Regions from separate parts of the Clostridioides sp. GD02367 genome, predicted to be linked through region 2. Evidence: riboswitches for the same ligand, from Rfam matches in the RefSeq annotation. Region 2 holds a riboswitch; the other holds the start of a gene.

Region 1 (14,203 bases), on a different contig from region 2:
CTTCCATCTCCACTCCAGTCTTTCCAAGAGATTTGCAAGTTGCATATATCCTAATAGCAGACTCAGAATCATCTATATCAAATTCCAAATCACATCCTACTAATTTTATCTGATGGCACATTGGTATATTTGAAGATGTATTTTTAGCTCCCATTATACCTGCAACCTGAGCTACAGATAGTACATCTCCTTTTTTTATCTGACCATTTTTTACTTTGTCTAAAGCTTCTCTACTAAGAGTAATTGTAGCTGTTGCTATAGCAGTTCTTTTAGTGTCATCTTTTTCACTTATATCTACCATCTTGGCATACCCTTTTTCATTTATATGTGTTAACATTACTTATCCTCCAATTTCATACATACGTCTATTTGTATCACTACATTTATTTTCTATTAAATGATGTTTTTCTGGCTTCTGTTTTATTATATCTTTCATTGATTCCCTAAATAACAATGGTTTATGTAAAAATGGTTTTATGTCTATTTCTTCTTTTGAATGTAAACACAATTTTATTGCACCACTAGAAGTAAGTCTAATACGATTACATGTATTGCAAAATGAACAACTTAATGGAGTTATAATTCCTATTCTTCCTTTGGCTCCCTTAAACATATAATATTCTGCTGTACTTTTTTCTTCATTTTTAACTTTATATAGTCCATATATTTTTTCAACCATTTCTTTTACATTAAAATAACCTTTTTTATAAACTCTATTAGCTTCACCTAATGGCATAAGCTCTATAAATCTTACATCAATTGGTGATTTAACAGTTAAAAACATAAAATCTTTAAGTTCATCATCATTAAATCCACTTATAGCAACACAGTTTAATTTTACTTTTATGCCTAAATTTAAACAAGATTCAATCGATTTTAAGACATCTTTTAAATTTCCACCTCTTGTTACAGATTTATACTTATATTCCTTCAAAGAATCTAAACTTATATTAACTTTATTTAAACCACATTTTTCAAGCTCAGAGATTCTATCAGAAAGCCCAATAGCATTAGTTGTCATTCCAATATTATTTATTCCACATTCTTCTTTTGTAAATTTTATAAGTTCATTTAACTTAGGATATAAAAGAGGCTCTCCCCCAGTAAATCTAACCTTGGTTATTCCTTGTTCTGACATAGCCTTTATAATGAATTTATAATCTTCAAAACTTAGATTTTCATTTATATAATTTTTATCAAATTTTACATCTGGTGGCATACAATAGACACACCTTAAATTACACTTATCTGTAAGTGAAATACGAAGGTAGTCTATTTTTCTTCCATACTTATCAATCATACTCTATCTACCTCTTTGTCTATTTTTTATCTATCTAGATTATATACTATTTACTTTTTTTAGTTGCACATTCTGTAGCTTCTCCTCTTAAAATTTCTATGCCATGGTCTAAAACATCAATTATAAAACTTAAATTTTCAACTGCACCTTTTGGACTTCCAGGTAAGTTTATTATTATAGAATTATTTCTTATTCCACTTACACCTCTACTTAGTATAGCTTTTTTGGTAATTTCTGTAGATTTCATTCTCATATATTCACTTAAACCTGGTATTTCTTTTTCTAATACTTCCTTAGTCGCTTCTGGAGTTACATCTCTTTTTGAAAAACCAGTCCCACCATTAGTAAGAATTAAATCTATTTTATTACTATCACAAAGTTTTACAATATTTTCCTTTAACATTTCCTTGTCATCTTTTATCAATACATATTCAATAACTTTATAATCTCCTGTATTTTCAACAAATTCAATTAGTTTTTTTCCTGTTATATCTTCTCTTTTTCCTTCATAGCCTTTATCGCTAAGTGTTATAATTGCAACATTAAACATATAATTTCACCCCTTTATACATTAACTAGACCTTTAAAAATAAAAACCAATTTAATAAAACCTACTCTATTTTATTTCCATTTTTCTCAGTAATATAACATATTATATCTACATTTCTTATCATATAACTTAATAGTACATACATTTTTATTATTCCAACGTTCACAAAATAAAAAATATTAACTTATAACTATTCCAAATATAAAACTAGTATATATGTAATCTATTTAACAAATGTACAATTACTTCCAATTTCTATAACTATTATAACATTGTCTATATTTTCTCTACTAATAAATTTTTTTAAGTCTATACCATATATTATATAATATAATTTTATTTATTTATATAATATCATCCCATTTTATTATCATAACGATTAAAATTCTTTCTTATATCAGTTTTTTCAAATAAAAAAAGGCATCCATAAAATTTTTAAAAGATGCCTCTTTTTAACTATTTATATTTTATTTTTCAAATTAATTCTTATCATCTTCTAAAATAACTGCTGTTCCATAAGCAAGCATTTCTGCTGCACCTTGCATAACTGAAGCTGAAGATAATCTAAATGCTATTATTGCATTTGCACCTTTAGCTTCTGCATCTTCAACCATCCTACCTATAGCAATTTGTCTTGCTTCAGTAAGCATTTCATTATATCCTGTAAGCTCTCCTCCAACAAGGTTTTTAAAGCTTGCTCCTATATCTTTTCCAACATGTTTTGCTCTTATTGTACTTCCTCTAACTAGTCCTAGAACTTCTGATATTTTTTTGCCTTCGACTTTTTCTGTGGTAACTATTAACATAATATATCAACTCCTTTATATCGTATTTAATATATTATATCATGCAACTTATAACTTTTTTAATAAATATTGTAACTTAATGTTTCATTAGTTAATCTATACTATAAAATAATGTGTTTGGTTAACTAGTTGTACCTTTTATTATTTAGTTAACTCATCATGTAAATTTAAATTATATTCTACATTCAATTTTAAATCTTTAATCTTTTTAATCATCATTTCACTAAAGCTTCCTTTTTCAAACCATATGTTTTGTATATCTAAAAGTTCTACTTCTTCTAAAATCACATCCATCTTAGATTGTTTGTCAATAATGGCCACAACGTCAATATTGTGTGGTACATCTTTTAAACACTCATACACATCTATACCTTCAATAGGTTTCTTTTCTTCATCTATAGCAACAACTTTGTACATATTCTTTTTAAGTTCATCTAATATTTTATATGCTTTACTTTCTTCATCGCTATTATTTAATATTACTGCCCAAGAATCGCATTTAAGTAAATTCATAAACTCTCCTCCATATAAATCCTACTCTATTTTATAACCATATCTAATTAAAATCCAGTTAATTTTTTATATTCATTAACAGTATTTACATTTAAAAATAAATCTTCATCATCAAAGTATATATAGCTTTTATCTATTTTGTCTATAAGGCTTCTGAGCTTTAAATCATTTCCTTCTATACATAAGGATACCTTATTTATTATACTCTTTTTATACCCAGAACACAATGGTTGTAACTTACCATTTGTCACTGAAATCATGCTTTTATCATCCATTTCATTAGCTATTCTTTCTACTATTTCACTATTTAGATATGGCATATCACATGCAACTATAACTATATCATACTTTGCATATTCAAGAGCAGTATATATTCCTCCAATTGGACCAACATTTTTTATTATATCATTATAAACTTTAATATTATATTTAGAATATAATTCTTCATTATTAGATATTATTATTACTTCATCAAAATTTTTAAATACTTCTATTGCAATTTCAATAAAAGGCTTTTCATGTAATTCTAGAAAAGCTTTATTTCTTCCCATTCTAGAATTTTTTCCCCCTGCTAAAATTACACCTGTTTTCTCTATATAAATCTCCCCCTTTAGAATATTTTTCTAAATTTATACGTATTCGAAAAATGGCGCATTAGCGCCATTTTAAAATTAATTGATTACTCAAATATTTGAATAATTTTTTCTTTAAATGCATTCATAAGCTTTTCTTTTTCTTCTAAGTATTCACCATAGCATTCATATTCTCTGCATATACAATTTATAATTTCACTTGATGTAAAGTTTATCTTTTCAAGATTATAGTTATACAAAATTTCAACACTATCAATTTCACTTATGCTATTGAATATACATTCATACATATCTTCAATTATAAGTTGACTATTTTCTTCAAATTGACATAAAAGTTGTTCTCTATTTTCTTCTAGTAATACATTTTCTTTTATAAACTCTACAAAGTTTTCAAAGTCTTCTGTATTGTTACATGGTTCTATTTCAAATAGTATTCTAAAAAATAGATTCCATGGGAATTCTGTATTTAATCTGCTTCTAAAATGATTTCCTAGGTCTTTACAAAATTTATCATCAAATGTTGGTTCTCTTTCAAATTCTATTTGCTCATTAAAATCTATGTCTTTATTTACAATCTCATTTAGTCTTGCAAACTCATCAAGCATGAAATTGCCCAAAACTTCATCACTTATATCCTGTTTATTAAAAGAATAGCTTAATATAGTCTCACAGGGTTTTTTAAAATCCACAACAAAACCTATACTTTTATTCATCTTTTCAGAAAAAGCATCATATACTAATTTCGCAAATAGTTTTTCAATTTCTTTTTTACTTACTTTCATATTAAAAGACTTTCCTGAATGAAAGTTTTTATAAATGCTTAAAAGCTGATTATCAATCATAGTAAGATTATTCTTTATAGAGTCCATCATATCCTTTATAAATTTATCAGCAAGTAAATATGTGTTATTTTTATAAATTATTTTATGTTCAATTTCACTCCAAAACACATTTACAAGAGACTTAATTTGAAGCTCAAATTTTACTTCTCTATCTAAATATGCAAAAACTCCATCTATTTTATATATTTCAAATCCATTTTTTTGTTTATTAGGTTGTCTTTCAGACAATTTTAATTTAATATTCTTATTTTCTTTATTATAATAGTTTACCTTGTCGTCTGTTTTATTAAAGTATCTTCTTAGAAGTCTATATATCTTGTTTTCATCCTCAATAAATCTGCATTCAATTCTCAAACCTATTAAGTCAGAGACATTGTGAATAAGATTACTTGCTTCTCCATATTTTTTTAAATATCTATTTCTAATTATCTTTTCTCTTAAACTTGATTCTGATTTTATTCTAGAGGTTACATTTATATATTCTTGATTTTTTTCATCCAAAATATTTTCAAAATACTCTTCTATTTCATCTGATATAGTTTCTAATGTTGGAGACATTGTCCTCAACATTTCAATAGACTCTTCAATAAAATCAAATTCTTTTAATCCCATAAATTTTTACACTCCCATATTTAATAACTGTTAGCTATTTCAGTTCTTTATATTTGATTACACTCTTATTCTAACATTTTTTCCTACTATAAGTAAGTATTCTCCAAAAACCTTCATATATATTTCAAATTAGAATTAATTTCTTTAGTTTTTTGACTTTTAATTTAATTTTATTTAGCTAATTTGATATAAAAAATAAGAGTAAGTAGATTAAATGTATATAATTTAAGAGATTGAAAGAGAAAATATACACTTACTAAGATATTTTGTCATTTATTATATAAAAAATAAATTGCCACTAAATTATTTTTAGTGGCAATTTATTGAAAATCATATTTTGGGTATTCTATTTCTTAGTATCTTATATAATCTCTAGCTATATTGAATAAACTCTCTTTAATTAAAATCCTATATATATACCTATTGTCAAAAAGACTAGAGATACAGCTGTCAAAATCAACAATATAGGCATTATAAATCTTACCCATTTTGAAAAAGGAATATGAGCTACTGCAAGTGCTCCCATCAATACCCCTGAAGTTGGAGTTATGAAGTTTGTAAGACCAACCCCAAATTGATAAGCAGTTACTATTACTTGAGCTGATATATTAACCAAATCACCAAGAGGAGCAAGTACAGGTACTGTAAGTGAAGCAAGACCTGAAGATGATGGAATTAAAAATGCCAATGCAGCTTCCAAGAAGAAAGATAAATATACAAATATAACTTTTGGAAGGCCACCTAAAAAAGCTGCTGCGGAATTTAATATAGTATCTATTATAAATCCATTTTGAGCAATTATTACGATTCCACGAGCTAATGCTATGGCAAGAGCGGCTGATGCTAAATCTTTGGCTCCATCTATAAAGCTTTCTGAAATTTCAATTTGAGATAATCTACCAACTAAACCAGAAAGTACTCCTATGGCAGCAAAACACATTGATATCTCTGGAATATACCATCCTTGGCTTAAGACACCCCAAATCATTATTGCCATACCTATTCCAAAGATAGCAAGAACAGATACTTCTTTAAAAGTAAATTCTTTTATTTCTGTTGAAGTTTGATTAAGTATTGACTTATTATTTTTATCTATTTCATATACTATTGAACTTTCAGGATTTTCTTTAACTTTCTTAGCATAATACATAACAAACGCTATACTTATTAATATATAAGCTATAAAAATAACTACTCTATATGCTACTCCTGAACCTGGAGCAAGTTGAGCTAGTGCCTGTGCAATACCAACCGAGAATGGGTTTATTGTCGAAGCTGCAGCTCCTGCTGCTGCTCCTATAAATACAATTGCTATGGCGGTTAGAGAATCATATCCTAAGGATGTCATAAGTGGAACAAATATCATATAAAATGGTAATGTCTCCTCTGCCATCCCAAATGTAGTACCTCCAAGACCAAATAAAATCATTGATATTGGAATTATAAGAAGTTCTTTTCCTTTAAATTTAGATATAACTGATGCTATTCCTGCTTCTATAGCTCCAGTTCTATTTACAATACCAAAGGCACCTCCAACTATTAATACAAAGCCTACAACCTCTGCTGAATCGATAAAACCTTCTATTGGTGCCTTAAAAACATCTGCAAACCCTTGAAGATTGCTTTCAACACTTTGATAAGTTCCTGGTACAACTACCATTCTACCTTCTACATCTTCTCTACTAAATTCACCACTTGGTACTACCCAAGTCAATATTGCCATTAAGACTATTAGTAAAAATATTATTGTAAAAGTGTGTGGTATAATAAATCGTTTCTTTTTACTGTCAGTCATTATAATGTCCTCCATACTTTACTAAATTTTAAATCTTTTAGGATATTGTTTAATCTCTCTGACTAAAGTTTTCCCTTTTTACAATTTTTTATTAGCAAAGATACAAAATAAAAAAGTTATCTTTTAAATTTTAAAAGATAACTTTTTTATTTTTCTTTAAATTAAGGATTCCATATACTATTTTAATAATTCAATTTTTTCATTATAATCTGAGATTGTTTTTTTAATATCTTTAGATTTCATTATAGTTGACATTATGGCAAAATCATCACAGTATTTCAATGTTTCTTTGACATTGGATGGTAAAATTCCTCCTAGTGCAACTATCTTAATATCAGTAATCTTCTTAGCTTCTTTTAGAAGCTCAATTCCTTTTGGATGTAAACCTTCTTTACATTTAGTTTCATATATATGTGACAAGGTTATGTAATCTACTCTTATATTTTTATTTCTCATCAGATTTTCTAAATGTTCTACTTCCTCTATTTGATGTAAAGATAATCCCAGTATTTTATCTTTATTAAAACTGTAATTATTTTCAAGTAAATCCAAGAATACTTTAAAAGGAAGATGAATCCCTTGGCAATCTGTTTTTTCAAAAAATTCAATATTACTATTTACTATAAAGTTAACCTTAAGTTTATTAATACTTTCTTTCTGATTTATATTAATCTTCAAATTTTTATTCAGTATTTTCTCTTGAAAATCTATACAATTGATTTTGGTTTTTATTTTCATATATAATTTGTTTAATTCTTCATATTCTAAATCTTTTTCTCTTATTATAATGTTTTTTATACCACTCAATATAGACTCTTTAATAACTTCTAAATATCTTTCTTCATTACATAATAATTTTCTGTTTGTTATCAAATACATCTAAAATCTTTCCCAGTCTTTAAATACATGTTGATATCCAATTGAGCTTAACATCTTCTCTACATCTGCAACAGTGCTTTCATCATTTATCTTAAATTGAGCAGTATCATGCTCATCTTGAGAATGCCCCCCTACATCAGTAGAAACACCTGCACTCAATTTAGTTACTCCTAAAGGTATTATATGACTTCTCATTTCCAAGTTTTCTCTAGTTGATATATTTATTGCTGCATGTGGGTCAAACAATCTCATACATATCATAGCTTGAACCAAATCAGTATCACTTATATCTACTAATTCTTCAAAACAACCTTTAAAAGGTCTCATTCTTGGTGTTGAATATGAAAGCTCAATATGAGGATATTTTGTTTTTAAATATTTCCCATGCAATATTGTAAAAAAGGTTTCTTTTCTAAAATCATTCAACCCTAAAAGTGCTCCTATCGATAAAGTCCTCATGCCTGCTTTTGCCCCTCTTTCAGGAGCATCTAACCTAAATTTATAATTTGCTTTTGGGCCTTTTATATGCACTTTTTTGTATATTTCCTCGTCATAAGTTTCCTGATATACTGTTAGACCTTCAACGCCTTTATCTACAATATACTTATACTCTTCTACTTCCATTGGATAGACTTCTATACCTATAGATGGAAATTTTTCTCTTAATATTTCTATAGCTTCACCTATATATTCCACACTTGAATGAAAACTACTCTCTCCAGTCAAAACAAGTAAATGTTTAAAACCTTCTTTTGAAATTACATTTCCCTCTTCTCTAATTTCATCCATAGTTAATTTTTTTCTTTTTATTCCACTTTTTATATTATAACCACAGTAAACACATTGATTTACACAATAATTTGCTATATACATTGGTGTATATAAACATACTGTTTTTCCAAAATATTGAACACTTAATTTATGTGCTTTCTGCGCCATGGTTTCTAAATGTTTTACAGCAGTTTTAGAAAGCAAATTTAATATATCAAAATCTTCAAGCTTGTCCTTTGATAAACTTCTTAAAACATCATTATCAGTAACATTATTTAAATATCCATCAAAATCAAAATTTCTATATTTTTCTATTACATCATAAAAACTCATCACCAATCACCACTTTCTATAAATTGCCTAAAAAACCTGTTAAAGGAGAAGATGCGTTTGCAAATTCTGATACACTTCCTGTTTTTGCGAGATATGCTTCTCTTCCACCCTCTACAGCTAGTCTAAATGCTCTTGCCATTTGCACAGGATTTCCTGCTGAAGCTATCGCAGTGTTAACGAGTACAGCATCAGCTCCCATTTCCATAGCTTCCATAGCTTGAGATGGTTTGCCAATACCCGCATCCACTATTATTGGTATATCTAATTCATCTATCATTATTCTTATCATTTCTTTCATTTGAAGCCCTCTATTTGAACCAATTGGAGCCCCGAGAGGCATAACTGCTGCTGCATTAGCTTCTATAAGTCTTCTTCCAGCATAAAGGTCTGGTGTCATATATGGAAGAACTATAAATCCTTCATCAGCAAGTATTCTTGTAGCTTTTATAGTTTCTTCATTATCAGGAAGTAAATATCTAGTATCTGATATCACTTCTATTTTTATAAAATCTCCACATCCCATTTTTCTGGATATTCTAGCTATTCTTACTGCTTCTTCTGCATTAGTAGCTCCTGATGTATTTGGAAGTATTGTCATTTCTTTCGGAATATATGTTAATATATTCTCTTGTTTATTATCTAAATCCACTCTTCTAAGTGCCATTGTTATTATCTCACTGCCACTTTCTTTTATTACCTCAGGCAATATATTATTTGAACCATATTTACCTGTTCCAACCAACAATCTACTATTGAATTCATGTCCACCAAGTACCAATTTATCCATATTATTTCCCTCCATGTACAACTTTTTTAATATTCAATCTTTTTAGAATTTAATTTTAGTATTTACATATCTATAAGTATTTGTGTTGCCAAGTTTGCCATGTGATTTGCACAGATAGCGACCCTTGGAGCCATAAGACCTTCACCAAATTTAGCTTCATTTACAAAATCACCACATATATAAAACTTGTCTTTTATCTTCTTAGTAGTTATTATATTTGAATCATAATAACCTGCCATACCTGATGATGCTATTAGATATTTATCTTTTAAATTTATTAACACATAGTTACAAACCTGTGCCTTACATGATGCATCATCAAAAGCTTCAATTATCAAATCTGAATCTTTAATAGCATCCATATTATGTTTATTTAAAAAAATATCTTGTTTCTTTAGCTTTATAAACGGATTTATTTTTTTTATATTTTCTATCATAGCATCAGTTTTTAATTTTCCAATATCATCTATAAAATACTGCTGTCTATTTAGATTAGAAGGTTCTACAACATCATAGTCTATAAGTAAAAGTTCTCCTACTCCAATTCTGGCTAAAGAGATAGCTATATTGGACCCAAGTCCCCCTAACCCCAATATAGCAACCTTCCCTTTTTTTAACTTATTATGTATATTTGGAGTATGTCTCGCAATCAATAAGTTTTCTAATTCATCAAATGATGGCTTGACTCCCTTTTGTATAAGTGTTAATTTATCGTTCTCACAAAGAGGAATATCTGTTTTAATTGGATATCCATTTAACACTAATACATCACATTTACAATTATAATCATCTCTAACTTTGTAGGCAGTCGTATTTTCTTCAACATCTGTTAATAATTCATTTACAAATATCTTTATTTTAACCACCTCCAACAAAACTAATAAGCTCTATAATATCTTCGTCTTTCAATATATATGTACTGTAGTTGGATTCTTCAATTATTTCTAGATTTACTTCAACTACAACTCTATCACTCTTTAAGTTATATTTATTTAATAAATCTATTATAGTCAAATCTTTTTTAAATTCAACATCCTTCCCATTAACCTTCACCAAATCACCTCCTCTTTTTAAATCTATTTTATTCTAATCACAAATTATATTAAATTAAGTTCCTCATTATTTAGTATTTTCTTAACTGTTCTCATTGAACACATTTTTCCACACATAGTACAGCTATCTTCATGAGTAGGAGTTGATTCATCTCTATATCTCTTAGCTTTTTCAGGATCTATTGCAAGTCTAAACATTTCACACCAATCTAAATCAGCTCTGGCTTTACTCATCTTATTATCCCATTCACGAGCACCTTTAACGTTTTTAGCTATATCTCCTGCATGAGCAGCTATTTTTGCAGCTATTATACCTTCTTTCATGTCATCTAAATTAGGTAATCTTAAGTGTTCTGCTGGAGTTACATAACATAAAAAGTCTACTCCTTTAGCACATGCCAAAGCTCCTCCTATTGCACTTGTTATATGGTCATAACCTGGTGCTATATCTGTAACTAATGGCCCAAGAACATAAAAAGGTGCTCCATGACACAATCTTTTTTCTAATACTACATTTGCTTCTATCTCATCAATAGCCATATGACCAGGTCCTTCTATCATTACTTGTACATTTCTCTCCCATGCTCTTTTAGTAAGCTCACCTAATACTACTAGTTCCTGAATTTGAACTCCATCAGTAGAATCTTTTATACAGCCAGGTCTACAAGCATCTCCTAAACTCAATGTAACATCGTATTCCTCACATATATCCAATATTTTATCAAAATTAGTATAAATAGGATTTTCCTTATTATTCAATTCCATCCATGCAAATAACAGAGAACCTCCACGAGATACTATATGAGTTAATCTTTCATGATTTTTTATCTTTTGGCAAACATTCCTTGTAAGACCTGCATGTATAGTGATAAAGTCAACTCCATCAATAGCATGTTGTCTTATTACATTCAAAAACTCTTCTTCTGTTATATCTTTTAATTCTTTTTCTAAATATCCCACTGCATCGTACATAGGTACTGAACCTATCATTGCAGGTGACATTTCAACCACTTTTTCTCTAAATTCTCTAGTTTTACCATAGTTACTCAAATCCATTATAGCTTCAGCTTTCATGTCTATTGCTACTCTAACTTTTTCAAGTTCTTTTTCTATATCCTTACAATCTCTTGAAATTCCTAGATTTACATTTATCTTTGTTCTTAAATTTTTACCTACACCTTCTGCACTTAAAGATTTATGATTTTTATTAGCAGGTATAACAACTTGTCCATTTGCTATTAATTCTCTTAGTTCATTCACATCTACTTGCTCTTTTTGAGAAACGATTTCCATTTCTTTAGTTATTATGCCTTTTCTAGCAGCATCCATTTGTGTTGTATAATTCATATTACAATCCTCCAAGATTAAAGTTATAGTTTTTGAAAATAAAAAAAGTGCTTTTCCTTGTTTGGAAAGCACTCTTATAATCATATATACATTTAGACAAATTTTCCCTAACATTAAATAATTTGTCTATTTATGTAACAAAATTATATTAAAAGCTTCCCTTCGCAAGCATTATCTTGATCAGGTTATTAGGGTTTGTAAGTTACGGCTTTATCTCTCAGCTAGCCAATTCTAGCGCCCCTAGCTCTAATTTTTCATTATTTTTACAAATTCAGTATAACACAGCAAAATTATTAGTTCAACACAATAATACAAATTTTATTTTTGGAGATATTAAAAATTACTCTGACATAATATCATTTTTTAAATTTTTAAGATAAGAATCAAGCATCACAGCTCTTATGTTTTCATACTTTATTGAATCTGGAAGTTTTCTTTTTATGTTATTTAAATTATCATATCCTACTTTTTCACAAACTTCTAAAATCATTTGCTTTTCATCTTCATTGTAGAAATTTTCTAATTCTAAATCAAACGATATACTATGTCCATCCTTTACATAGTCATGGGCATATCCAATAATAGTCGATAATGAAATCTCTAGTTCTTGGCTAATACTTTGTATATCCTTGCCTTGATTTAATAAATCTAATGCTATTTCATTATTTTTTCTACTTTCTCCATCTAGTATTAACTTCCTTTTACCCTTTTTTTCCCAAGTAACATTAATATCATTTTCTCTTACATATTGTTTGACTTCATCCAAAATACTAGCTCCATACTTTTTAATTTTTACTCCACCTATACCTGAAATGTCCTTCAGTTGCTCTTCATCAATTGGATATCTTCCACTTATTTCTTTCAGTGTCTTATTGGATAAAATCATATATGGGAGTACTTTTTCTTTTATTGCATATTCACCTCTAATACTTAATAGTTTTTCATATAGAGCTTTATCTGAATTAACTTCAAAGAACTCACTATTAACATTATATAAATCGACATTTTTTTCTTCACTTTTTTTGTTTATGTTGTTTTTTTCGACATGTTCTTTAATTATTGTTTCAAAATCTCTACCATATTTTTGATACTTAATTTCCCCTACTCCAGATATATCTAACATCTCTTCTTTATTAACTGGATAACTGCTAGACATAGCCCTAAGTGTCCCATCACCAAATACCATATATGGAGCTATTCTTTCTTCACTTGCTATTGAATGTCTAAGCTCTCTTAAAGCACTATATAACTCATCTTCTACTTCTAATGATTTTGTCATCACGATTTCTTTAAATTCAACTTTCACTTGACCTTTTAAAACTTTCATAGACATATCATTCAATCTTATGGTTGGAAAACTTCCTCTATTTCCATTACCTAAAGTCTCAACTAAATCCAAGAATCCATGGGAAACCAATGTATTTATAAAGTTCTTTAAATCTTCATTTGAATAGTCTTTCATAATATTATATGTAGATAAAGTATTCAATTCAAGTTGTAAAATCTTTTTATTCTTAGAACCTCTAAGTACATCTACAATGGTAGTAACACCATAACTTCTTTTCATTCTAGCTACACATGAAATAACTTTTTGAGCATCTATAGTTTTATCTACTATTTCACCTTCTACTAAACAGTTACTACAATTATTACAATCTTCTATATAGTTTTCTCCAAAGTAATTCAATATTGTCCTTCTATAACATGAATTACTGTAAACCAAGTCAATCATATATTGAAGCTTTTTGTGTTGAAATAACTTTCTTTCAGGATTCTCAACTCCAATATCGATTAAATATTTTTGTATATGTACATCTCCTGGAGAAAACAAAAGCACACATTCACTTTTCTCTCCATCTCTACCAGCTCTACCTATTTCTTGATAGTAATTTTCTATACTCTGAGGCATGTTGTAGTGTATAACCCATCTTATATTAGGTTTATCAATACCCATTCCAAATGCATTTGTTGCTACCATTATATCCACATCATCATTTATAAAATCTTCTTGATTTTTACTTCT
Region 2 (20,440 bases):
ATTGGCTTATCTATAGATATATTTTCTGCAAAATTATTACCTTCAGTTTTAGATTTTTCCAGCGAATAAATTAATCCCATACAGTCAGGATTTTTATAAGTACCTTCTATAGGTTCAACTGAATCTAAATCTACTTCTCCCTTTTCATTTGAAGAAAATACTCCATAAGAAGAGAATTCTTCTCCCTTACACCATGGAAATTCCATTTTCATACTTACTTTAAGTTTAGTATTTGGAGTCAAATCTGAAACTATAATCTTAAGTCTTTCATCTACAAACGATTCTAAATTGTATACATTTACTTTCATAATCCATTTCTCCTTATAATATTAGTGATTTATATATTTAAAATAACTTTATCCAATGTAATATGAATCCTCTAAATTAAGACATCATATTGACTATTTTATTGTATCAACTCATCAACTTTTTGTCAATATGATGTCTTTTTATTCATTTTAAATTATCACTAATATACTCTCTCTATTTAATATCATCATAAATAAAAACCACTCTTTCTAAAGAATGGTTTTTGATAAATGTTATTTTATATTGACAAGTTTATCTTTTAATTTAAATTTATATAATTAGATATTTTTTATTTAATATCTAATTATATCATGCATTTGCAAAAGTATATATGGCATTAATTCTTGCTATATATAAATTTTCATCGCTACATCCAATATATTTAGCATATTTCTCTATCTTTTCTTTTGCATTTTCAACATCACTTTCATCACTCTCCATTAACTCATTTATATAAATATCCATTAATGAAGCTTTATAATCTTTTATATCATAACCTAAAAATTCAGTTAATCTCTCAATTTCCTTATTGAAATCTCCATCTTCTTTCACCAAAAATTCGTATACATCTTCTCTATATGGATTTAAGGTTATTATTTGTTTTACAACCTTACATTCATCAGCTTTTCCAATAAAGCCATCTTTATAATTATTAAATAATGCATTAGATTTTTTTATAGATTCTTCATCAATATAAGAATGTACCTCAGTTACCCTATTTTCTATAAGAGCATCCACTACAGCATAATGAATTTTAAAACAATCATTATATAAATAATTACTCATTTTTTTTACTGTTGATTCTATTTCTAAAAAACTAGCATGACCATTTTTTTTATTTTTATTTGGAATGATAAAAGTTTTATTCAAATTATTAAAAAGTCTCTTAAAATCCAAGTATTTTTCGCAATAAACACTTTTAAAGGTATCGATATCTATAGTTATAATTCCAAAACTTACTATAGTCTCAATGCCTTTCTTAAAAGATTCCTCTATATATTTTTCTCCTAAATTTAAACCTCTATCTGATATTTGTTTTAAATTTTGAAAATTATTTAAACAATCTCTTTCAAAGTTTTTAGAAATTTCCAAAGCGTATAGTTTAAAGATTTTCCTTATCTTATTATAATTATTTTTCGTATCATCAAATCTGATAATAGCTCCATTTACATCAAAAGTAATCATTGAGTTTTAACCTCCCCATTAGTTTCATCAATAAAATAAATTTAATATAAACTTTATAATCATAATATTAAACTTATTTATACTATAATTATTAATTTGATGATAAAAGCTATTTTCCTTCTAAATAAAAAATTTGTCTAAAGTTTTTAAAAAAATTAGACAAATCTTAGACTATTATTCTTTAAATTATTCCAAATACTCCAAATAATATTGGTATAAATATAGCTGGCAACAAATTTGCTACTTTTATATTTGTTAGTTTAAGTACATTTAAACCGAGACCTATAATCAGTAAGCTTCCAGCTGCTGTCATCTCTGTAACTACAGGGTCACTTAAGAATCCATTTAAAAACGATGCACCTAAACATATAATACCTTCATATAAAAATACGGATATTGCAGAAAACATTACACCTATACCTAAAGAAGCAGTGAATATAATAGAAGCTATTCCATCTATTACAGATTTTACAAATAATGTATCATGACTTCCTGTAAGTCCACTTTCTAGTGCTCCAACTACTGCCATAGCTCCTATACAAAATAATAAACTAGATGATATAAAACCTTCCGCAATAGAATCTTTTTTATTTCCTTTAGAGAATTTACTTTGTAAAAAAACTCCTAGTTTGTTTACCCATTTATCTATATCTATTAACTCTCCTATTAAAGCACCTATAGATATAGATGTTATTGTTACTAACGTATTTTTCCCCTCTAAAGCTCCTGATATACCGATATACAATACACATAAAGCAATTCCATTCATTATAGTATCACTTACTCTTTGAGGTAGTCCTCCTTTAATTATAAGACCTACTATACATCCACCTGCAATTGCTAGACTATTTGCTATTACTCCAAACATTTTTTCTCCCCTCGATTAGCTAATTAAAATTTACTCATATTATCAAAACTTAAACATCAATAGTTTGTAGTGGATATTTTAAATATTCCAAAAATTCTTCAAATCCTTTTCTAGATATATTTACAGTTTTAGTATTTATATTTGGATGAAAATTTAAGAAATCTTCTTTAATTACATCCTTGTCTATGTAAAGCTCCACTTTTCTTTCTGTGTCATTTATCAATGAAAAAGGATTTACACTTCCTGGAAGAAGTTTAAGTACATTGTATAATCTTTCAGGCGAAGCAAATGATAACCTAGAACTTCCTATCTTATCTTTAAGTGAGTTTAAATCAACCTGCTTTTCTCCTTTAACTACAATAAGGTAATACTTATTTCCTTTAGCATTTCTTAAAAATAAATTTTTACATTGGCATCCTTTTGTTATTTCATCCAAAATTACTAGTTGTTCTGCTGTATATACAGCTTCATGCTCTACTACATCATATTCAATATTTAATTTGTCCAAGACACTATATATTTTAGTTTCATTAATTCTCACTTCATTTTCGTCTTCTTCTTTCATAACTTTATCTTTCAAATCATTCATATTTCTCTTTTCTCCTTAAACACTTTGTTATTTCTATACCCTCTTTAAGATATTACTCTACAATAGCTATTGCTCTTACTGGAGCACCATCAGCGTCATTATACTTAAATGGAGCTGCTATAAATAGAAATTTTTCTGGAACATTTTCTAGATTTGTAAGATTTTCTATTATTATTTTACCTTTTTCAAATAGAATATGATGCACTTTAAAAACTGATGTATCATATCTATCAACTGATAGCATGTCTATGCCTATACCTTTTATATTAGTATCAGCTATATAATTTGCAGCTTCTTCTGTTAATGTAGGATAACCTACATAGTACTGCTTTTTATCCCAAAACTTTGACCAACCTGATTTAAATATTATAAAATCACTACGTTTTATTTCATCTTCATATTTTTTTAGATATTCTAGCTCTATATTCTTATTTCCTTTTTCAAGTTCCAATACATAAGCTTTTCCAACAAAATTTTCTATATCCAATTTGTCTAGGGTCTCACCTTTAGTATACATATGTCTTGGTGAATCCATATGAGTTCCATTATGAGAAAATACACTAATAAGTGTTTCTTGATAACCATTTTCTTCAATAATTGCTACTTTTTTGATATCTGGTCTGTTAGGCTCTGCATATACAGGCATGTCGTTATGTGTTACATGAGTTAAATCAAAAACCTTCATTTTTATATACCCCCCTATGTTTTATTTTCTATTATATACCTAAATTCACTTTATTTCTATCAGTTTTTATTCCATTATATACCATACTAATATATAGTTTTTATAAATTTCAAGGGATTTACAGAAAAATCTTGAAAAGAATTATCAGTAAATATAACATCTTCTCCTAAAAAACGTTTGTATCTTCCTTCTTCTTTTTTCAATGTAATTCTTTGTTTCTGTGAATGATTGTTAAAAACCATTATTTTAAGTGGAGCTTTTTTTCTATTTGTCTGAACTCTTTTTAACATGTATTTTATATGCATATCAGCTTCAGGAAATGAATATCCACAAAATATTAAAAGGTCAGTATCTCTTAACGTTTTTTCTGTTTCATTCCAAACATTACTTAAAAATATATTTGACATATTCTTAAAATATGTTGGTGGGACTATAATAGGTTCTGTCAATTCACCACATTCTAGACATTTTGTTTCTGAACTATTTTCAATAAGTTTCATGACACCACCTTCATGCGGGGTAAGAGTTACACTATTACAAATAGGGCAATAAAGCCAATTTAGTGACCCATGTACCTTATATAATTTTATTAGTGGTTCTTTTGGTTTTCTCCAATTTATTTCTTCCTTAAAATTAGTAAATTCCACACCATAATCAAGCATAATTGGAGAATCATTTTTGTCCCTTAAACCAGTGACTGTATTGTCTATATGTATATCATAATTTGCACTAATAAAAGTGGTATCAAGAAGTAAATCATTTTCTAAAAGGTTTTCAACTAAAAGTTTATGATATTTATTATCTGTTCTAGGTGTATTATGAATTGCTTCAGCCATTAATAATATTAAGTATTGTCTCAAAAAACGTATACTATCACTTCTATTATTTAGATTTTCTAGACCAAAGTTTCTAAAGGCCTCTCTTCTTTGTTCTGCTAAATCCAAAAGACCTAGAACTTCCTCAAATGTAGGAAAGTTTGCATTATCTAGATTATCTTTTACTATATCAATGTTGAACATCTGTTTAAAAAAATTGTATAATTCTCTATTCATATTGGTATTATAGTTTTTAGGATTTAGTTTTTTAAAATATTCACTAAAAAGTTCATTTTGAATAGGTAGATTTTCTGCTGCTGAAGCTCCTGCTCCTAAAAATATAGCTATTTTCATATGATTCCTCCTAATATAAATATTACTACTGTTTTTTATATCTATTAAATATTCATATCATATCTTTAATAATACAACAATAAAGCTGTCCCTTCCTAGAAAAAATCCTATTACAAGACAGCCTTATATTTATATTAAATCTTTAATAATTCATAAATAGAAAGAGCATATATTTGAGTAGCCTTTACAATATCCTCTACTATTAAATATTCATTAGCTTGATGTTCTGTTTCTGGTTTTCCTGGGAAAATAGCTCCAAATGCAACACAATTATCTAAAGCTCTTGCATAAGTTGCTCCTCCAGATGAAAGTGGTGTTCCATCAAGACCAGTTTCTTCTTCGTATACTTTTCTAAGTGTTTTTACAAGAAGTGTATCTTCTGGAACATAGATTGAATCTAAGAAATCATACTCCTTATAAGTTAAATTGTACTTATCTGTCATTTTCTTTAATTCTTTTACAAAGTCATCTTTTTTGTATGTTACTGGAATTCTTATATCTATTCCAGCAAATTCTTTTTCACTATCAATACTTACTCTACCTATATTTACTGTTAGCTTGCCAGATACATCATCCTTACAATTAGGAATTATATTATTACCATTAGCATCCTCTCCAATGACTTCTGCTAAGAACTTAATTATATTAGAATCTATACCTATATTATTAAGAGCTATACAAAGTCTAGCTACTGCATTTATACCAGTATCACTTGCTGCTGAATGGACACTTTTTCCTATTATACATATTTTATTTCCTTCAACAGTATATTCAAAATTTAACTTATCAAGTTCTTTTTTTAATTTATCAGAATATTTTCCAATATAAATCGCTTTTCCCGGAACCGCATTTAAGGCTTTTCCAACTGACAATTCTATATCACTTTTACTATCACAAGTTAAGTGAACTTGTAAAAGACCTTTTTCTGCATTTGTTATTGGAAATCTAGAATCTGGAGTAAATCCGTAATTTGGTATTTCTTCATTATTTTCTTTATATTTATTTATACATCTCCAAAGATTTTCTTCATCAGCTCCAAAAATAAATCTTATTCTCTTATTAAAGTCTACCTTTAAATCCATAAGAGCTTTTACTGCATAAATTGCTGATATTGTAGGACCTTTATCATCTTGTGTTCCTCTTCCATATAAATTACCATTTTCTAGGACAGCTTCAAATGGAGGATGATTCCAACTTTCCAAATCACCTTCTGGAACTACATCAACATGACCAAGTATACCTATCATCTTTTCGCCTTGTCCAATTTCAGCATATCCATAATATCCATCCTTATATACTGTCTTAAATCCTAGAGATTTACATAAGTCTAATATACCTCTTAAAGCCTTATCTACATTTTCACCAAATGGACAGTTTTCAGTTGCGTCAGATATAACACTAGGTATTTTTACACTTTCTTGTATAGAAGAAATCATTTCATCTTGTAGAGAATTTACTTTTTCTTTAATTTGCTCTTTCATATTATCACCCTTCAATTTTCATCATAATATACTAATAAATATTTTGACCTTTTTAAAAAAAAATATGCTTATTTTTTCAGTTTTTTTATAAATTCAATCGCTTTTAAAGTCCCCATTTTAGAATGGTCAAATGTAAGTCCACCTTGGAAATAGACGTTATAAGGAGGTCTTATTGGAGCATCTGCACTTAACTCTATAGAAGAACCTTGGATAAAAGCTCCTGCTGCCATTATGACTTCACTTTCATATCCAGGCATGTCCCAAGGAACAGGTTTTACATAAGAATCAACTGGTGCAGCTTCTTGTATCCCTTCACAAAAACTTATTACCTCATCAGCATCATTAAGTCTAATACATTGAATAATATCACTTCTTAAATCATCGTATTTTGGCAATACATTATAACCTAACTTTTCAAAAGCTCTTGAACAAAATATGGCTCCCATTACAGCCTGAGACACTATATAAGGTGCCAAGAAGAATCCTTGAAGTACATTTCTAGTAGTTCCAAAAGTAAGACCACATTCTTTTCCTATTCCAGGAGAAGTCATTCTATAAGATATAAGTTCAATTAAATCTTTTTTACCAGCAATATATCCACCTGTTAATGCAAGACCACCACCAGGATTTTTTATTAGAGAACCAGCCATAACATCTGCTCCAACATCAGTAGGTTCTTTAGTATCTAAAAACTCACCATAACAATTATCAACCATTACGATAACTTCTGGTTTAACAGATTTTATTACATCAATAGCTTCTTTTATATCACTAATTGAAAGCGATTTTCTCCAAGAATATCCTTTTGACCTTTGTATCATAACAAGTTTAGTTCTATCATTTATTTTATTTCTAATTCCTTCTAAATCTAAATTCCCATTTTCTAAAAAATCTACATCATCATATGTAACACCATACTCTTTTAATGAACCTTTTTCTTCTCTTATCCCTATAACACCTTCTAAAGTATCATATGGTCTACCAGTAACAGACAAAATCTCATCTCCTGGTCTAACTATACCTTGTATGCACAAAGTAAGTGCATGTGTTCCATTTACAATTATTGGTCTTACAAGAGCATCTTCTGTATTAAAAACTTTAGAATAAATTTCTTCTATTTTTTCACGACCAATATCATTATATCCATATCCTGTAGTCCAGTTAAAGTGCATATCACTTAGTTTAGACTCTTGCATAGCTTTTAAAACTTTATATTGATTATATTCTCTTATTTCCTTTATTTCTTCAAACTTGTCCTTTATTTCTTCCATTACTTCTTGCGATAGTTTAAAAGTATCATCATCTATCCCATAGTAATCTTTTAATAATTCTTTTGTCTCATTAAGCATTTTATCACCTGTCTCTTTATTATTTTATTTAAACATGTCAAAGGAGACTATTTTACTAAAACAAATAAATCATAGTTTATAGGTTAGTATAAGTCTCCTCTCAATCATCTTAAATTAAATTATTATCTATCTGTTGTTATTATTGTTATTGTTTTGATTTTGATTTGTTAGATTAATATACTTTCCAGGTTGTATAGTTGAAACAGCATGTTTATAAATCATGTTTTGCTGTCTATTATCTCCTTCTATTAATATTATATAACTATCAAATCCTTTTACAAGCCCTTTAACTTGTACTCCATTAACTAAGTATATAGTAACAGGTATCCTTTCTTTCCTAGCATTATTTAAAAACAAATCTTGTAAATTTAAAACTGTATTTTTCATTAGATTTGTACCCTCCCAAGATTAAATTGAACTTCTAAAATATTCCTACCTTATATTCTATATAAGTTATGATAAATTTTCAATATTAAGTTGTATACTTAAAAAATTATATATTATTTTATAGAATCTTTAATATATAAGATTATTTCATTTTTTAATGTATCTATGCTTTCATATTTATCTAAATCAAACCATTTTGCTATTTCATATCTTTTAAACCAAGTTATCTGACGCTTTGCATACCTTCTAGAATCTCTTTTGATTATTTCGATAGCTTCTTCGTATGTATATTCTCCATCTAGATACTTTAATATCTCTTTATAGCCTATACCTTGCATGGATATCATGTCTTTTTTAAATCCCATACTTAAAAGTTTTTTGACTTCTTCAACCAACCCATTTTCAAGCATGATGTCAACTCTCATATTTATTCTTTCATATAAGTGTTCTCTATTTCTATTTAATACAATTATTATTGGTTCATACTCTTCATTAAATTTTAAATCACTTGAAAAGTCATTCATTTTCTTACCGCTTAGACAAACTTCAAGTGCCCTTATAACTCTTTTAGTATTGTTCTTATGAATTCTATTAGCAGCTTCTTCATCGAGTGATTTCAATCTATCATGCATGTAATCTATTCCCTTTTCAGCAAGCTGATTTTGAAGTTCATCTCTCAATTCATTATTGGCATCAGATTTTGCAAAATCCATATTATATATTAAAGAATTTAAATAAAGCCCTGTACCTCCAGTTACTAATACAGATTTTCCTTTTTGATTTATTTCATATATATACTTTTTTGCCCTTTGTTGAAACTCTGAGACTGAAAATGGATAGTCAGGCTTAACTTCATCTATAAGATAGTGCTTTACTCCCTGCATCTCTTCTTCTGTAACTTTTGCACTTCCAATATCCATATATTTATATATTTGCATAGAATCTGCTGAAATTATCTCTGCATTCATGTCTTTTGCTAATTTTATTGACAAATCTGTCTTTCCAACAGCAGTTGGACCTGTAAGTATTATAAGTGGTATTTTTTTCATAATATTCCTTTCCATATATTTTAACTATCCAAATATTTTACATGATTCTTTTAAACATTTTTTCTATTTCTGTCTTAGATATTTCGACCATTATAGGTCTTCCATGAGGACATGTAAATGGATTTTCACAATCTTCTAATTGTTTTAACAGACTTTTTATTTCAATATCATATATTTTATCATTTGCTTTTATAGCAGACCTACATGCCATAGATGCAAATCTTTCTCCCTTTAAATCATAATTACTTGTAATCTCTTCTATATTATCAACTATCTGAAGAATGAACTTTTCAGTTTCAGGAACTCCAAATATAGTTGGCACACATCTTATCATTATATGATTATTACCAAATACTTCTAATTCAAAACCAAATTTCATAAATAACTCTAAATTATTTTCAATTTGAAGCATATCTACATTTGATACTTCAATTACCACTGGGTCTAAAAGTATTTGCATATTGATATCTTGTCTATAAAACTTTTCCATATATCTCTCATATAATATTCTTTCATGTGCAGCATGTTGGTCCAACAAATACATAGAATCATCTTTGCTTAAAATTATATAAGTATTAAACACAACACCAATTACAGAATATCCATATAGAGAAAATTTATCTTTTGAACTATATAAATACTCTTCTTCACACTCTCTAATGCTATCAATATAACAGTTACCATCGCTTCTTGAACCATCAACTTGAAATTCTTCTTGTATATTGTCATTTACAGTATCTTCACTTAGATACTTAGTGTTTTTTAATTCATCCTCTACACTTTCATTTAATACTTCACTTACCGATTGAAATTCATTTATTGGTCTTTCACTCGATAAAGTTATAACCTCAATAGCTTCATCTTTTTCTTTAGTAATATTGTTATTTTTAGAATCATCTTCTAATAAATTATTATTTTTCAATTCAAAACCTGTACTTTTTTCTCTATTATTAATAGCAATTCTAGGTTGTGTTTTTTTATCTGAATAAGTAGCATACTTTCCAATAAGATTTGAATGTATCAGTTTAACCTTTAGAAAATCTCTAAGTTCTATATAGACTTCTTGTTCTTTTTCAAATTTAATTTCGAGTTTATTAGGATGTATATTTACATCGATACATGATGGTTCCACTTCTATATTTAAGAAACAAACTGCATGTTTACCTATTGGAATTATAGACTTATAACTTTCTGTTATTGCATCTATGATTATTTTGCTTTTTACAAATCTTTTATTTATATAGATATGTTGTAAATTTTTATTGGAACGATATATATTGTTATTACCTATATATCCATTCATTTTAAAGTGATTACATTTAAACTCCACATCTATTATATTTTCTGTTATTTCTTTTCCATATATGCTTCTAATGGTATTTACGAGTTTACCATCTCCTGGAGTATTTAACATTTGTTTGTTATTATTTGTATATTTAAATTGAACACTTGGATTACCTATTGCAAGTTTATTTATTAAATCACTTATATTTATAGTTTCTGCATGAGTAGACTTTAAAAACTTCTGTCTTGCTGGTGTATTAAAGAAAATATCTTTTATAATGATTGTAGTCCCATTAGTAGAACCAATTGGTTCTTTTGATATTATTTTTCCACCCTCAACGTATATTTTAGTTCCTATAATCTCATCCTTTGTTTTAGTAGTCATCTCTAATTTGGATACAGCTGAAATAGATGCTAATGCCTCCCCTCTAAAACCAAGAGAATATAAGTCGTACAAATCATCAATTTCTTTAATTTTACTAGTAGCATGTCTTAAAAATGATTTCTCAACTTCACTTGAAGGTATCCCTATTCCATTATCTGTAATCTTAATTAAACTCTTGCCTCCATCAACTATATCTATAGAAATTTTGCTTGCACCTGCATCGATAGAGTTTTCAATAAGTTCTTTCACTACAGAAGAAGGTCTTTCTACAACTTCACCTGCTGCTATCTTATTTATAGTTAAATCATCTAGGATGTTAATTATATTTTTCATTTGCACACCTCTAAGATTTTATTTCTTTTGCTTTTTTTTGAAGATTATAAAGAGAATTTATCGCATCCAATGGAGTCATATTTAGGATATCTAGATTTAAAATTTCTTCTGATAGTATGTCTCTCTTTACACTGTCAAAAGATATTTGAGTTAATGCTACTTCTTTTACAGAATCTTCTTTATTGGTTTTCTCCATATCATCATTTTCCTTTATTAAAGCAACTTCATCATTTAGTAACTTAAATTTAGAATTTAATTTATCATAATCCTTTTTTATATGCTTATAGTCTTTTACTATAAGTTCATGTTCTATTTTTAGAGATTCATATTTATTCTTAAAATTGCTTTGATTTACCTTAAGCAATTCTTCATCTAAATTAATGCTAGTCGCATTAGTTTTTTCTTTATCACCATTTATCGCTACACTGTTATAGACATGATTTTTTTCCAAGTCTTTAAGTATATATTTTGCTCTTTCTATGACTTCATCTGGTAGTTTAGCTAATTTAGCAACATATATTCCATAACTCTTATCTGCCCCTTGAGGAATTATTTTTCTTAAAAAGATTATTCCTTCTCCATCTTCTTTGACTGCTATTGAATAATTCTTAACCTCTTTAAACTCCTCTTCTAAATCAGTAAGTTCATGATAATGTGTTGCAAATAATGTTTTGCATCTAATATTCTTCTGAATATATTCCACTATTGACCATGCTAAACTTATACCATCATAAGTGCTGGTTCCACGACCTATTTCATCTAATATAACTAGACTTCTCTCTGTAGCATTTTTTAGTATAAGAGATACTTCATTCATTTCCACCATAAAAGTAGACTGCCCTTGAGATAAGTCATCACTAGCTCCAACTCTAGTAAATATTCTATCTAAGATTGGAATATCAGCATATTCTGCTGGTACAAATGAACCTATATGTGCCATAAGTGCTATTATAGCAGTTTGTCTCATATAGGTTGATTTCCCAGACATATTAGGACCAGTTATTATGTTAATAATGTTTTCTCCACGGTTTAGATATGTATCATTTGGAACGAAATTTTCCTCACCTACTATATTTTCAACAACTGGATGTCTACCATTTCTTATATCAAGTTTATTATTTTCATTTATTGCTGGCTTTACATAATTATTTATGTGTGCAACTGTTGCCAGAGATACAAAAACATCTATATTAGCTATAGTTTTAGCTACTTTTTGTATTCTATCTATATTTTTGTATATAGTATCTCTTATACCTACAAATATCTCGTATTCTAGAGACTTAATTTTTTCTTCAGCATGTAATATCTTTTCTTCTATTTCCTTTAATTCTGGAGTTATATATCTTTCTGCATTACTAAGTGTCTGCTTTCTTATATATGTCTCATCTAGTTTTGCCTGTTTAAAGTTGGCTTTTGTTATTTCTATATAGTAACCAAAAACTTTATTAAAACCTATTTTTAATGATTTAACTCCTGTCTTTTCTCTTTCTCTATTTTCTATTTCTTTTACAAGAAAAGCTCCATTTTTAGAAATATCTCTTAATTCTTTAAGCTCATCACTAAAATCAGACTTAATTATATTTCCATCTTTTATAGTTATTGTAGGTTCTTCTAAAATAGCTTCATCTATTAAATTGTATATATCATCCAATTTATCCATTTCTGAAACATACTCTTTTAGTATTGTTGCATCTGATAAATCTATTGTGTCTTTTAAATTTGGTAATTTTTCTATTGAATTTTTTAAGTGAACTAATTCTTTTGGTGTAACCCTTTCAAATGCTATCTTTCCACATATCCTTTCTATATCGTATATATTTTTAAGTATATCATTTAAATCTTCTCTTAATATAAAATCATCTTTTATCTCTTCTATTACATCTAATCTATTTTCAATTTTAGATTTATTTATCAAAGGTTCTTCAACATATTTTCTTAAAAGTCTACCTCCCATTGCTGTAGAAGTTTTATCAAGAACATGCAATAATGAACCTTTCTTCTTATTGCCTCTTATAGTTTGAGTAAGCTCTAAGTTAGTTCTAGTAAACATATCTAAAACCATGTATTCTGATGAATTGTATATATTTATATTATTTATATTAGATGTTATTTGTTTTTGAGTATTATATATATAATTCAGAAGAATTGATAAGCTTGACTTTATAAGACCTTTATCATCAAACTTTAGTTTTTGTAGATAAACCTCTGGAAAATATTCTCTTAATATGTTTATATCCAAATAGTTATCGCTAAAACTTTCATTTATGTATATATTACTTACAGTAGCTATATCTCTAAGCTTTTCTATAAAGTCTAAATCATTTATAATTATTTCTGTAGGATGGATTTTTGCAATCTCTTCAATTACTTTATCTTCATTTAAACAAGTTGCATTAGTTTCTCCAGTACTTATATCGACATAAGTTAGCCCTATATTAGAACCATCCTTATATAAAGACAACAAATAATTATTTTTTTTATTTTCAAGTAAATTTCCATCTAAAACAGTTCCAGGAGTGATGACTCTTATAACCTCTCTTCTAACAATTCCTTTTGCAGTAGATGGGTCTTCCATTTGTTCACCTATTGCTACTTTATATCCATTTTCAACTAATTTTGATATATATGAATTGGCTGAGTGGAAAGGCACACCACACATAGGAGCACGTTCTTCTAAACCACAAGCTTTTCCTGTTAATGCTATTTCAAGAGCTTTTGAAGCTACTAATGCATCTTCAAAAAACATTTCATAAAAATCTCCCAATCTAAAAAACAGTATACAATCTTTATATCGGTTTTTTACTTCAAGGTACTGCTTCATCATAGGAGTCAATTTATTCATATCTATTTGCATTATCAAACCTCCTTCTTTTCTAATTAAATATTATATCATAGTAGATGATTATTATTAACATAATATATAAAATTTTGACGTATAACTAAAAAACAATCCAAAATGTATAATTGCATTTTGGATTGCTAGGTTTAATACTCTTTGAATAAAGCATATATATAATTTTTACAACAAAGATATTATTTCTTTCTTAAGTTTAATGACATTTTCAAGGTTATCTTCATTCAGTTTTTTACTATCAATAATAAATTCTTTTTTTATTATTGATGGCTTTTTTGAAATGACATAAATTCTATTTGATAGCATTATAGCTTCATCAATATCATGGGTTATAAGAAGTATTGTTGAATTTACCTTTTTCTTAACATCTAAAAGCCATTTTTGCATAGATGTCTTAGTCAACGAGTCGAGTGCTCCAAAAGGCTCATCTAAAAGCATTATGTCATTAGAATTTACAAAGGTTCTCAGGAAATTTGCTCTCTGTCTCATTCCTCCAGAAAGTTCAGATGGATATTTATTTTCATATCCATTTAAACCAAAAACCTCAAAATAATGTTTTACCATTTCCCTTGCTTTACTCTTTTTTTCTTTTTTTAAGACTAGTGGTAGTGACACGTTATCTATTATAGTTTTATATGGTAAAAGTAAGTCTTTTTGGTACATGTAACTGTATTTTCCATTTATATCTACTTTACCACTATTATAATCTGTAAGTTTAGTTATAATATTAAAGATAGTACTTTTACCACATCCACTTGGTCCTAATATAGAAACAAATTCGCCTTCATATACATCAATACTTATATCTTTTAAAACTTCAACTTCTTTATATGTTTTTGATACATTTTCTATAGATACTTTTATTTTTTTATTGTGGTAAGAATTCATTTGTGTAAGCATCACTTGCCTTCATATCCTTATCTATTAATTTATATTCTTTTAAGAATGATGTGTAGTTATTCCATACACTGTCTTTCATTTCTCCCCATCTAGGTGCATCGTCTTTATATTTACTTGCTAGATATTCTTGACTCTTTAATGCTAATTTTTCATCTACCTCAGGTGCATGTTTTACTAATATTTTTGCTGCATCTTCTGGATTTTTAATTGCATATTCGTAACCTTTTGTTGTAGCCTTTAAGAATTTCTTAGCTAGTTCTGGATTATCTTTTAGTACAGTTTCATTAGAAATTATAAGTGGTGTATAATAATCTAATCTTTCATCTAAATCTTTTACTGGTATAAAGTTCAAATCATAGTCAATTAAACTTGCCTTAACTGCATCCCAACCTTCAAATATCCATGCAAAATCTACAGTTTTCATAGCTGCAAAGAAATCATCTTGACCAGTATTAACTATTTTTAATTTGTTAAAGTCGGCTCCATTTTTCTTCATAACTGCTTTAAAAACAGCTTCTTCTGATGGAGAACCCCAACCGCCATAAGTTTTTCCCTCAAAATCCTTAGCTGTAGTTATATTTTTTTCTTTTGGTGATGCAAACCCGGAAGTATTATGTTGTATAACAGCTGCTACAGCTTTTATTGGAAGTGGATCTTCACTAGTCTTTGCATAGGTAACTTGTTCTTGATAACTTATACCAAAGTCCGCTTTGCCTGTTGCAACTAAAGTCTCAGCTCCACTTTCAGGTGGTTGCACTATTTCAACATCTAAACCTTCTTCTTTATAATAACCTTTATCAAGTGCTACAAATAATCCAGTATGATTTGTATTTGGTGTCCAATCAAGCACCATAGTCACTTTTTTAGAAGAATCATCTTTAGTACTACTTTTATCCTTATCATTATTTGAAGAACATCCAGTTATTGTCACTAATGTAAAAACACTTACTAAACCTAATATTCCTAATTTTTTGAAATTCATAATTTCCTCCCTCAAATACAATTAATCTGCTAATCTATGTCTTATAACAATTTTTTTTACTACTTGTACAACTCCTACAAATATTAAACTAAATATAACTACCAATATAGTAGATGCAAATACTTTATCAAGAGCATATGCACTTTTTGACCTTAGCATATAAACACCAAGACCTTCGGTTCCACCTAACCACTCTGCAACAGTCGCTGCCATTACAGCATAGGTCGCAGATATTTTAAGCCCAGAAAAAAATTTATCCATTGCCATAGGAAATTTAAGATGAATAAATGTATTAATTTTATTTGAATCCATAGTCTTAAATAAATTTAAATAATCTTTATCAATATTCTCGATTCCATCTACAAAACTTATTAATATAGGAAAAAAACAAGTAAGCGTTACCATCAATATTTTTGGCATTGTCCCAAAGCCAAACCATATCATAAAAAGTGGAGCTATAATTATTGTAGGTATCATTTGAGTGACCAACATAATAGGATAAAGACACTTTTTTATTATCGACACAAAATCCATCAATACACCAATTATTAATGATATTATAATTGCAACTATAAAACCAAGTATTGCTTCTCCTATAGTAACTACAGCATGCATGGATAAATTTTGAGAGTCTTTAAAAAATACATTAAGTATATCTACCGGCGTGGGTAGTATATACTGTGGGACTTTTAAAACTTCTACCACAGATTGCCAAAGAATAAGTATAAACAAAAATGTTGCTATTGGATATATACTATCTTTAACTTTATCTATGATTTCTAAGTTTTTCATCTATAGTCAAACCCCCAGCTTTTTCATCTACTCTAGCTACTGTTATAACTCTTTCACATCCAAGGTTAAAAGGGATTTTATGTACTTTCTTCAATAATTCAAAAACTTCATCAAAATCACCTTCAACAGTCGTACTCATTGCACCTATTTCACATTTAAGACCACTTTTTTCAATTTCAGCAATACAAGCATCTACTACTTTATACATTTCTTCTTCACCTTTGTAAGGTCTTAGTGGCATTACTGCTATGTCTGCGATTACCATTTAAATCACTCCTTTAAAAATAATTAATACCTACTAGGTATATTTTGCTTTTTATTAAAAATTTTACTTCTAAAAGATAATATATTTAAATAAAATAAAAGTCTTATCCACAATAGGATAAGACTTATTTTCATCTTTACTGGTCTCCCTACACTGGCATTATCCAAACAGGTTCAAAGGGTCGAGATAAAATCTCCTCTCAGCACATTAGCTCCCCGAAATATATTATATCTTTTCTACTTGATTATACTACACTTATCATATTTTAACAAATTTTTTATTCATATTATATATTTTATCTATTTTAAAATATATAATACCAAAATAGTATTTTTTAGTATTTTTAAAAAAGTATATTGCCACAATACCTACTCATCATAATTTATTAGAGTTTGATTAAATTTTAAAACTTAGTTATAAAAATATACTATTATAATGATTTTTCTTTATTTTATTAACCATTTGACTTTATTTAGCTTTATTCTACTGCCTCAAATTAGTTCAATTTAGGTTAATAATAAAAACCTCTTATTCTGATTTGTATATATAAACTATATAATGTAATTATTTTACCTAATTTATTTTTGAAAAATAAATTATTTTTTTTAATTTTTAAATTTTTTAATATGTACCTTGAAAAATCAAACGTTTTCCTATATGATTGTAATTGTAGAATAAAACTAAATAGGCAAAACTAGAGAAATTTAGTGACGCAAAGCTATAGGGACTAAGACTTATGAAACGAGTTATGTCAGCCAGTTGCCAAAAAGATATTTTCTTTTTGTTTTTATGAAAGTTTTTTAGGGGGATAAATGATATATGTTTATAGATAAAATGGATAGATGTACGCATATACTAACTGCATATATATGCAGTTCATACGATTACTGCAATTTTATAGATACACAATTAAATGACTTTATACTAGAATATGGAGAGAACGTGGTAGAATCTTGTTTGCATCAAGTGATGGTATTGGTAAGCAGATATAATTAAAGAAATTTTATTTTCTAGAAAACCCTTTTTAGTTTTATCTACGTTTTATAATACATTAAAGAACTAATTAAAATAAGCTTCATTATCTATTTTTCATGAAGTAAACAGTTGAGTTTATCTCATATACTGTTTACCCCAATTACATAATTCTAATAATATCGATTCCAATGATTTACCACGTTTAGTAGACAAATATTCAACTTTTGGAGGAATAGTCGGATAAGAAATCCTCTTAATAAGTCCATCTCTTTCAAGATACTTTAATTCTTGTGACAGTATCTTATGACTTATATGAACAACTTCTTTTTTTAATTGACTGTAACGTATTGGCTCTTGTTTTAAAATATGCCATAAAATAATTGCCCTCCATTTACTTCCTATCACAGTCATGGTAAAACCAATTGAACAATTAAAATCTTTTTGTCTTTCTTCAATATTTGGAAATTCTTCAAAATTATTATCTATATCCATCCCAATCCTCTCTTTCAAAATAGTAAGTATCTAACTAAAAAGTGCATTCTTGTTTAGCATACTAATTCGTAATATAATCTTGATTGTAACATAGAGCCTTACATAATACTACTTTTTTAGATGTATACGTTTAAATTTTAATATAGACATATACTGTTTTATTAATTTTATTTAAATAGATAATAATAAGTAATAACTTATCTAAAGTTTTCTATGTACACAAACTACTCTAATATTTAGAAAGGATTATATAATATGAATAAAACATTTCGTCTTTATCAAGTTGACTCATTTACAAAAGAAAAATTTACAGGTAATCCAGCTGGTGTAATTACAAATGCTGATGGCTTATCTGAATCACAAATGCAAAAAATAGCAAGAGAATTAAATAATTCAGAAACTGCTTTTATTTTCAATAAATTTATTAAAAATCATCAAGAAAATTATGATGTACATATCAGATTTTTTACACCAACTAATGAGGTTCCTATATGTGGTCATGCTACTATTGCTGCCCATTATGCTAGAGCAGTAGAAAACCAACTCAATAGCACAACAGTATTTCAAAAAACTGGTGCTGGAATATTGCCAGTTGATATTATAAAAAAAGATAATGATTATGAAATAATTATGACACAAGGAAAAATTGAAGTATCTCCACCATTAAAACAAACATATCAAGAAAGATTACTTAATGCATTTGGTATTTTAAAGGAAGATATTCATACAGATTGTCCTATTGCCATAGCATCTACAGGACATTCAAAGGTTATGATTGGAATAAAGAGATTATCAACATTAAATAATTTATCTCCAAATTTATATGAATTATCGAAAATAAGTCAAGAAATAAAATGTAATGGATATTATATTTTTACATTAAATAATAAAGAAATGCTACAGGTTCATGGAAGGATGTTTGCTCCTGCAATTGGTATTTCAGAAGACCCTGTTACAGGAAATGCTAATGGGCCTTTAGGTGCGTATATTGTACATTATAAAGTAATACCTATACCTAACACACAGTTTATATTTGAAGCAGTTCAAGGAGAAGCAATAAAACGCAAAGGAAAGATGTTAGTAAAAGTAATTATTTCAGATAATAAGCCCGTTGAAGTAAAAATAATTGGAAAAGCTATAATTGCATTCTCAACAAACATAGAAATTGAATTATAGAATACATCTAAGTAAAATTTTGAACTTTTTAATTCTAATTAATACTAATTTAATAACAAACTAATTTATATACAAATTAATTTTTTTATTATTTGTTAATATATATTTATCATTATATTATATAATAATATAGATAGTTACTATATCTTAAATTAGATAAATCATAATTATATATTATTGTCAAAACTCAATTATATAATTTTTAATAATATTATTTTAGGAGGAAAAAATGATAAACGATATTAAAAATAAGTTCAAAGATTACAAACCATATATAAATGGATATAAAAATATGAAAAGAGCATCTGTTTTAATTCCAATAGTAGAAATAAATAACATACATCATATATTATTTGAAGTTCGCTCAAAGAATTTAAAGCATCAACCTAATGAGATTTCTTTTCCTGGTGGCAAAATAGAATCCAATGAAACTCCATATAATGCTGCTATCAGAGAAACTTGTGAAGAACTAGGCACTTTTAGTGACAATATAGAAATCATATCTAGTCTAGACCTACTTATAACACCTGTAAAATTTATAATACATCCTTATTTAGGATATATAAAAAACATTAACAATTTAAATATAAATAAAGATGAAGTTGACCATACTTTTTTGGTGCCTATAAAATATCTTTTAGAAAATCCTCCAAATACTTATAATAATACTGTAAAAGTTTTTCCTGATGAAAATCTACCCTATGGATCAATTCCAAACCAAAAAGATTACAAGTTTGAAAGTGGAAGTTACCCTATTCTATTCTATAAATATAAAGATTATGTAATATGGGGTATGACAGCAAAAATACTAGAAAACTTTTTAAACTTCTTATCAGAATAATACTTGTAAGTGAATATTCAAAATTTTAAATGTAATAATTCTAAAAAATATAAGAAATTAGTAAACTGTAAGTCAAAGTATATGGAGGTG

What was found. A riboswitch is a leader RNA that binds a small molecule or an ion and turns the genes downstream of it on or off. The one in region 2 is predicted to bind thiamine pyrophosphate.
Region 1: it holds a riboswitch for thiamine pyrophosphate, as region 2 does, so the genes downstream of both, thiC (phosphomethylpyrimidine synthase ThiC) here and Q3223_RS05185 (MTH1187 family thiamine-binding protein) in region 2, are expected to answer to the same signal.

What each region holds. Positions count from the first base shown of each region.
Region 1 covers NZ_JBJODK010000014.1:6,788-20,990, forward strand. The annotation lists gene moaC (cyclic pyranopterin monophosphate synthase MoaC) at 1-337, opposite strand, end outside; gene moaA (GTP 3',8-cyclase MoaA) at 341-1,300, opposite strand; gene Q3223_RS15870 (molybdenum cofactor biosynthesis protein B) at 1,347-1,850, opposite strand; gene Q3223_RS15875 (heavy metal-binding domain-containing protein) at 2,330-2,656, opposite strand; gene Q3223_RS15880 (CoA-binding protein) at 2,798-3,169, opposite strand; gene Q3223_RS15885 (molybdenum cofactor guanylyltransferase) at 3,217-3,720, opposite strand; gene Q3223_RS15890 (GTP pyrophosphokinase family protein) at 3,849-5,216, opposite strand; gene Q3223_RS15895 (YfcC family protein) at 5,617-7,011, opposite strand; gene Q3223_RS15900 (thiamine phosphate synthase) at 7,189-7,890, opposite strand; gene thiH (2-iminoacetate synthase ThiH) at 7,891-8,994, opposite strand; gene Q3223_RS15910 (thiazole synthase) at 9,011-9,781, opposite strand; gene thiF (thiamine biosynthesis protein ThiF) at 9,844-10,647, opposite strand; gene thiS (sulfur carrier protein ThiS) at 10,640-10,834, opposite strand; gene thiC (phosphomethylpyrimidine synthase ThiC) at 10,879-12,180, opposite strand; TPP riboswitch at 12,321-12,432, opposite strand; gene recQ (DNA helicase RecQ) at 12,521-14,203, opposite strand, start outside.
Region 2 covers NZ_JBJODK010000003.1:193,154-213,593, reverse strand. The annotation lists gene Q3223_RS05260 (acyl-CoA thioesterase/bile acid-CoA:amino acid N-acyltransferase family protein) at 1-308, opposite strand, end outside; gene Q3223_RS05255 (hypothetical protein) at 619-1,494, opposite strand; gene Q3223_RS05250 (DUF554 domain-containing protein) at 1,676-2,362, opposite strand; gene Q3223_RS05245 (prolyl-tRNA synthetase associated domain-containing protein) at 2,412-2,951, opposite strand; gene Q3223_RS05240 (cyclase family protein) at 3,004-3,636, opposite strand; gene Q3223_RS05235 (SIR2 family protein) at 3,723-4,805, opposite strand; gene Q3223_RS05230 (M20 family metallopeptidase) at 4,940-6,286, opposite strand; gene Q3223_RS05225 (methionine gamma-lyase family protein) at 6,355-7,635, opposite strand; gene hfq (RNA chaperone Hfq) at 7,762-8,022, opposite strand; gene miaA (tRNA (adenosine(37)-N6)-dimethylallyltransferase MiaA) at 8,136-9,071, opposite strand; gene mutL (DNA mismatch repair endonuclease MutL) at 9,109-11,073, opposite strand; gene mutS (DNA mismatch repair protein MutS) at 11,084-13,927, opposite strand; gene Q3223_RS05200 (ABC transporter ATP-binding protein) at 14,093-14,827, opposite strand; gene Q3223_RS05195 (ABC transporter substrate-binding protein) at 14,796-15,809, opposite strand; gene Q3223_RS05190 (ABC transporter permease) at 15,831-16,601, opposite strand; gene Q3223_RS05185 (MTH1187 family thiamine-binding protein) at 16,576-16,866, opposite strand; TPP riboswitch at 16,995-17,094, opposite strand; cyclic di-GMP riboswitch class I at 17,544-17,633, shown strand; gene Q3223_RS05180 (hypothetical protein) at 17,686-17,862, shown strand; gene Q3223_RS05175 (helix-turn-helix domain-containing protein) at 17,977-18,333, opposite strand; gene Q3223_RS05170 (PhzF family isomerase) at 18,589-19,509, shown strand; gene Q3223_RS05165 (CoA pyrophosphatase) at 19,739-20,350, shown strand.